Linked DNA regions of Methylococcus capsulatus. The protein of the gene in region 1 binds, or shares a complex with, the protein of each later gene. Links are inferred from orthologs where the notes say so. Each region holds a gene or a part of one and is shown in the gene's direction. Other genes may lie near its edges. The genes, in order: sbcB and ssb.

What was found.
Region 2: the proteins of sbcB (region 1) and ssb are in contact, whole or in part, in a crystal structure (PDB 3C94), measured with the Escherichia coli proteins. The link is inferred for Methylococcus capsulatus from one-to-one orthologs.

Annotation. Positions count from the first base shown.
Region 1 is NZ_CP104311.1:1,655,980-1,659,217, forward strand. What follows is about bases 279-3,196. They hold sbcB (exodeoxyribonuclease I), read left to right. Parts: upstream 279-978; coding sequence 979-2,415; downstream 2,416-3,196. Other genes in these bases: nqrF (NADH:ubiquinone reductase (Na(+)-transporting) subunit F), read left to right, coding at 279-686; N4J17_RS08105 (DUF539 domain-containing protein), read left to right, coding at 785-964; N4J17_RS08115 (SRPBCC family protein), read left to right, coding at 2,480-3,007; N4J17_RS08120 (cytochrome D1 domain-containing protein), read left to right, coding at 3,015-3,196. Outside these bases: more of nqrF, read left to right, coding at 1-278; more of N4J17_RS08120, read left to right, coding at 3,197-3,238. UniProt on the Escherichia coli protein: Degrades single-stranded DNA (ssDNA) in a highly processive manner.
Region 2 is NZ_CP104311.1:1,380,219-1,383,314, forward strand. Bases 250-3,025 are described here. They hold ssb (single-stranded DNA-binding protein), read left to right. Parts: upstream 250-1,264; coding sequence 1,265-1,786; downstream 1,787-3,025. Other genes in these bases: N4J17_RS06785 (MFS transporter), read left to right, coding at 250-1,230; zwf (glucose-6-phosphate dehydrogenase), read left to right, coding at 2,166-3,025. Also shown: more of N4J17_RS06785, read left to right, coding at 1-249; more of zwf, read left to right, coding at 3,026-3,096. UniProt on the Escherichia coli protein: Plays an important role in DNA replication, recombination and repair. Binds to ssDNA and to an array of partner proteins to recruit them to their sites of action during DNA metabolism. Acts as a sliding platform that migrates on DNA via reptation.

The DNA of each region.
Region 1 (3,238 bases):
TCGACATCGAGCCGGAGTATCGGGAAGATTGGGATAAATATAATCTCTGGAAGATCGAGTCGCACGTCAAGGCGCCGGCGATCCGCGCCTACTCGATGGCGAACTATCCGGAAGAGAAGGGCATCATCATGCTCAACGTCCGCATCGCCACACCGCCCTGGGGCAAAGAGGACACGGTGCCGCCGGGCGTCATGTCGTCCTACATCTTCAATCTGAAACCGGGAGACAAGGTCACCATTTCCGGTCCATTCGGCGAGTTCTTCGCGCGCGATACCGACAAAGAGATGGTGTTCATCGGCGGTGGCGCCGGCATGGCGCCAATGCGTTCGCACATCTTCGACCAGTTGCTCCGCTTGAAGAGCAAGCGCAAAATGACTTTCTGGTACGGCGCCCGCAGTTTGCGCGAAGCCTTCTACGTGGAGGAGTTCGACAAGCTGCAGGCTGAGAATCCCAACTTCAAGTGGTTCCTCGGCCTGTCCGATCCAAAGCCGGAAGACAACTGGACCGGCTACACGGGTTTCATCCACAACATCCTGTACGAACAGTACCTCAAGAACCACCCGGCGCCGGAGGATTGCGAGTACTACATGTGCGGACCGCCGATGATGAACTCCGCGGTCATCCAGATGCTTCTGGACATAGGGGTCGACCGCGAAAACATCATGCTCGACGACTTCGGCGGCTGATTCGGCGCCGGAGCCAGGGGGACGGGGAGCTACGCGCTCCTCGTTCTTTTTGGGGCCAAGCTGGACGGCGATGAACGGTTTTTTTGGAGAAAACGGTTATGACTTTGTTTCTGATCACTTTTGCCATCATCGGCTTCGTGATCCTGATGATGTCCGTCGGGGTTATTTTCGGACGGCCGGCGATCAAGGGTACCTGTGGAGGACTCAACGGGGGCGATTGCATCTGCACTCAGAAATGCGAGAAGCGTCTTAAGCTGGAGGCCGAAGGCAAGGTCTGAAAGGTCCGGGTCGGATGGTCGGTGCGCCGTCGTTTTACTGGTACGATCTGGAAACGTTCGGGACCGACCCGGCTCGGGACCGCATCGCCCAATTCGCCGGTCTGCGGACCGATTTGGAATTCAATCCGGTCGGACCGCCCGATGTTTTGTACTGCCGGCCGTCGGACGACATGGTCCCGCAACCCGAGGCCTGTCTCGTCACAGGCATCACGCCGCAGCGCGCCGCCGAACTCGGCGTACCGGAGAATGCGTTCATCGCTGCCATCCATCGCATTTTCATGCAGCCGGGCACCTGTGTGCTCGGCTACAACACCCTGCGTTTCGACGATGAAATGCTGCGGCATGCTTTCTACCGCAACCTGTACGATCCTTACGCACGGGAATGGAAAGGGGGTAATTCGCGCTGGGACATCATCGATCTGGCTCGGTTGACACAAGCCTTGCGGCCGGACGGCATCGAATGGCCGCGTGATTCCCAAGGCTTTCCCGTCTTCAAGCTGGAACGCCTCACGGCGGCCAACGGGCTCCAACACGAATCCGCGCATGACGCCTTGTCAGACGTGCGGGCGACCGTTGCTTTCGCTCGATTGATCGCCGAACGCCAGCCGCGTCTGTTCCAGTTTGCGCTCGAGAATCGGGCCAAGGGCGCCGTCGAACGGCTGCTGGCGTTGGGAACCTGGCAGCCCGTGCTGCACGTATCCGAGAAATTTCCTGCCTCCCGTCAATGCATCGCCTGCGTGCTGCCGCTGTGCCGGCATCCCCGCATCATAACGCGGATCATCGTGTTCGATCTTGCCTTAGATCCCGTGCAGTTGGCCGATCTGTCGGTGGACGAGATCCGGTGTCGGCTTTTCACCCCTTCGGCTGAACTGCCAGCAGGTAAGGCGCGGATTCCCTTGAAGTGCGTGCATACCAATCGTTGTCCGGTGGTCGTCCCGATGTCGGCCTTGCGACCGGCGGATGGGGAGCGGCTCGGTATCAACGCCGCCATTTGCCGGGAACGGGCCCGGTGGTTGCAGGATCATGCGGAAGATGTCGTCCCCAAGGTTTCAGCGGTATTTGAAGCCGAGGCATCGTTCGAACCTGAACTCGATCCGGAATTGATGCTCTACCGGGGCGGCTTCACGCCAGATGCCGACCGACGGGCTCTCGATCAGGTGCATCGTCTGACTCCCGACCAGTTGGCCCGTTACCGCCCGCAATTCGTTGACGGGCGTTTCAGCGAGCTTTTGTTCCGCTTCCGGGCGCGGAATTTTCCGGATACGCTGAATGCCCAGGAACGCGAGTGCTGGGCCGCATTCCGCCGCTCTCGCCTGGACGGGGAAGGCGGCGGGTTGAGTCTGGCGGAGTTCTTTTCCCGCATCGACCAGCTCCGGGGCCAGGAATCCGATGCCGGCAAACGGGCAATCCTGGACGCGCTGGAAGCTTATGGCAGGAACTTATCCCGTTAACCGCAATGCGCTTTGCCCTTATACTTATTGGCTACCTTTCCATCTATCCCTGTTCGGAGGAGTAATGAAAAAGATCCTGCTTGTCGCTACCGGTTTGATGGTGGCCTGGACCGGTTCAACGTTCGCGCACGGTCCTACCCGCCAGAAAGTCACCGAGACGATCGAAATCAATGCTGCTCCGGCGGTGGTTTGGGGCATCATCAAGGATTTCGATAAAGGCGAGTGGATGCCGCAGGTGGCCAGCACCACCGGTACGGGCGGCAACGAAAAGGGCGCGACGCGCGAGTTGAAACTGAAATCGGGCGGCGTCATCAAGGAAGAGCTCAAGAGCTACGACGCCGAAAAAATGAGCTATTCGTACAAGATCACCGAAGTCGACCCGAAAGATTTGCCGGTCGCCAATTATTCCTCCACCATCAGCGTGACGCCTGCCGGTGCCGGGTCGGTCGTGGAATGGCACGGCGCATTCTATCGCTCTTTCATGAACAACAACCCGCCGCCGGAAGAGAACGACGAGGCGGCGCTGAAGGCCGTTACGTCGGTTTATAAAGAAGGACTGGCCAATCTGAAGGCACTGGCCGAGAAAAAATGATCGCCTGATGGCCGCAAAGCGATTTATCTTCTTGATCGCCGGGGCGACATTGGCCGCCGCCTTTTCCGCATCCGCGGCTTGGGCGGCGCCCTTCGCTTACATCACCAATCAGAAAGATGACAGCGTCAGCGTCATCGATACGGCCGATGGCGAAGTCCGAGCCACTCTGAAGGTGGGCAAGGAACCGGCCGGTGTCGCCGTCAGCCGGGATGGCGGCCGCGTCGTGGTGAC
Region 2 (3,096 bases), 280 kb from region 1 along the record:
GGCCTGGCCATCAGCGCTTACGGCCTGACGCAGGCCGTGTTCCAGATTCCCTTCGGTGTCTGGTCGGACCGCTTCGGCCGCAAGCCGCTCATCGTCATCGGCCTCCTGATGTTCGCTGCCGGCAGCGTCATGGCGGCGGTGGCCGATTCGATCTACGGCATCGTTGCGGGCCGGGCGCTGCAGGGGGCGGGTGCCGTCGCCGGGGTGATCATGGCGCTGGCCGCCGACCTCACCCAGGAGGAGCACCGCACCAAGGCGATGGCGCTGATCGGCATCAGCATCGGGATTTCGTTTGCCTTTTCGATGGTCGCGGGGCCGGTGCTGTCTGGATGGATCGGCGTCAAGGGCATCTTCTGGAGCGTGGCCGGGCTGGCACTGCTGGGCATCGTCGTCCTTTATTCCGCCGTTCCGACACCGCAGCGGGTCCGTTTTCACCGTGACACCGAGGCTCAGCCCGCGCGTTTTTCCAGTGTGTTGACCAATCCCGAACTGGTGCGTTTGGATTTCGGCATCTTCACCTTGCACGCCATTCTGACCGCGACCTTTGTCGTCCTGCCACTGATCCTGCGCGATGAACTGCGTATGGATACGCCGGACCACTGGAAAATCTATCTGCCGGTGTTCGTGCTGTCGATGGTCAGCATGGTGCCATTCGTGATCGTGGCGGAGAAGAAGCGGCAGATGAAGCCGGTTTTCCTGTCCTTCATTCTGCTTACCGCCGCCGTCGACGTGGGTCTTGCGGGTCTCACGCCGACGCTTCTGGGTCTTGGAACGCTGCTTTACCTGTTCTTCACCGGCTTCAACCTGCTGGAAGCCACCCTGCCTTCGATGGTTTCCAAAGTGGCTCCGGCCGACCTCAAGGGCACGGCCATGGGGGTTTATTCCACCACCCAGTTCCTCGGAGCCTTCGTGGGCGGTGCCGGCGCGGGGTGGATTCAGGGACACTATGGCATTCCGGCCGTGTTCCTGTTCTGCGCCGGCATCGCTCTGCTGTGGCTGGCGGTGGCCTTCGGCATGCAGAAGCCGCGGCATCTGAGCAGTCTCATGGTCAATCTCGGCGAAATCAGCGCCGCGGCGGCGGCTGATCTCTCGGCCCGCCTGCGCGGCGTCCCCGGCATTGCCGACGCCGTGGTCGTTCCCGATGAGGGGGTAGCCTATCTCAAAATCGAGCGCGAGCGGCTGGACCGGCGCCGGCTCGAAGCACTGCTCAACGAAACGGCGAGCGCCTAGCCGCCAGCTCAAGGTATACAACGGAGAATCAAGCATGGCCAGTCGAGGCGTCAACAAAGTCATACTCATCGGCAACCTGGGCGCAGACCCGGAAGTGCGCTACATGCCGAGCGGCGGCGCGGTCGCCAATCTGCGCATCGCCACCAGCGAATCCTGGAAAGATCAGCAGACCGGCCAGACTCAGGAGCGTACCGAATGGCATAGCGTGGTGTTGTACCGCCGCTTGGCGGAAATCGCCGGCGAATATCTCAAGAAAGGCAGCAAGGTTTACATCGAGGGCAGCCTTCGGACCCGCAAATGGCAGGACAAGAACACCGGCCAAGACCGCTATACCACCGAAATCATCGGCAATGAAATGCAGATGCTCGACCGTGCCGGTGGAGGGATGGGCGGCGGCGGAACGGGGGCGGGCGAACCCGACTGGGATGCGCCGCCGGCGGGCGGCGGCTCCCGGCCGCGCAGTTCGGGGGGCGGTTATGGCGGAGGCAGTACCGCCGGGAGCGGCGCCGGAAGCAGCCAGTTCGACGAAGGATTCGACGACGACGTGCCGTTTTAAAAGGCCGGTCTCGATCATGACCGGAGGGGTTATTCCACAGGGTCTAACGGTCGGACCACCTTGATTTCGCTGGGAGACACCATCTCGTAAACGATGCCTCGCCAAGTGATACGTCGGGTCATGTCGGCGGCGAGGATGTTGTACGGATAGAGGACGACAGAAGAGTAACGACGAGGGGAATCGGACTATCTGAGCCAGCGTCCGGGCACGTTTCGCACATGCCATTGGCGAAACCGATGGCATCGATTCGATTGGACGTTGGGGGGTGCGGCGAATAGCATTGGAGGTCGGAAGAAGTCCGGTCTTCCGGGAAGGGCATCGGATGTCATCCTGGATCAGGCCGGCTGATGATCGATCTCTCAATATAGAGGATCAAGCCATGAGTCAGCTCCAACTTCCCAAATCATTCAATCTGGCGTTTTTCGGCGGTACCGGCGATCTGGTGACCCGCAAGCTCCTGCCGGCAATGTATCAATGTGACAGGAACGATCTGCTGGTTCGGGATGGGCGCATCTATTGTCTTGGCCGGCAGGACCTGACCCAATCGGCGTATCTGGCGAAGATCGAGGAAAAAGCCCGGGAGTTCGTCCCCAAGGCGGATTGGGACGACGGCCTGTGGTCGGCTTTTCGCTCCCGCTTGCAATATGTCCGGGTGGATGCCGGCGAGCCCGCCGAGTACGTAGTCCTGAAGGAGATCCTGGAGGGCAATCCGGCCGAGGTGAATGTGTTCTTCCTATCGGTCGCGCCGTCGTTATTTACCACCGTATGTGACAATCTGGCCCGCCAGGGTCTCAACCGGCCGGACTGCCGGGTCGTCCTGGAGAAGCCTCTGGGGCACGATCTCGCCTCTAGCAACGCGATCACCGACGCGGTCGGCAAGCATTTTCGGGAAAACCAGATCTACCGGATAGACCATTATCTGGGCAAAGAGTCGGTGCAGAATCTGATGGCGCTGCGGTTTGGCAACGCGCTGTTCGAACCTTTGTGGCGGCGGGAATGGATCAGCAATGTACAGATCACCATTGCCGAAGAGGTCGGAATCGGCAGTCGCGGCGGGTTTTATGAAGGCACGGGCGCGTTACGGGATATGGTGCAAAACCACCTGCTGCAATTGCTTTGCTTTATTGCCATGGAGCCCCCGGTCAGCCTCGATTCCAATGCAATCCGCGATGAGAAGCTCAAGGTGCTGGAATCCCTGGTACCTTTCAAGGACGAGGATGTGCTCAAGAAAACAGTACGCGGACAATACCGTGCCGGCAAAGTGCGGGGAGACCCGGTGGTGGCGTATACCGAAGAAGCCGGCATACCGC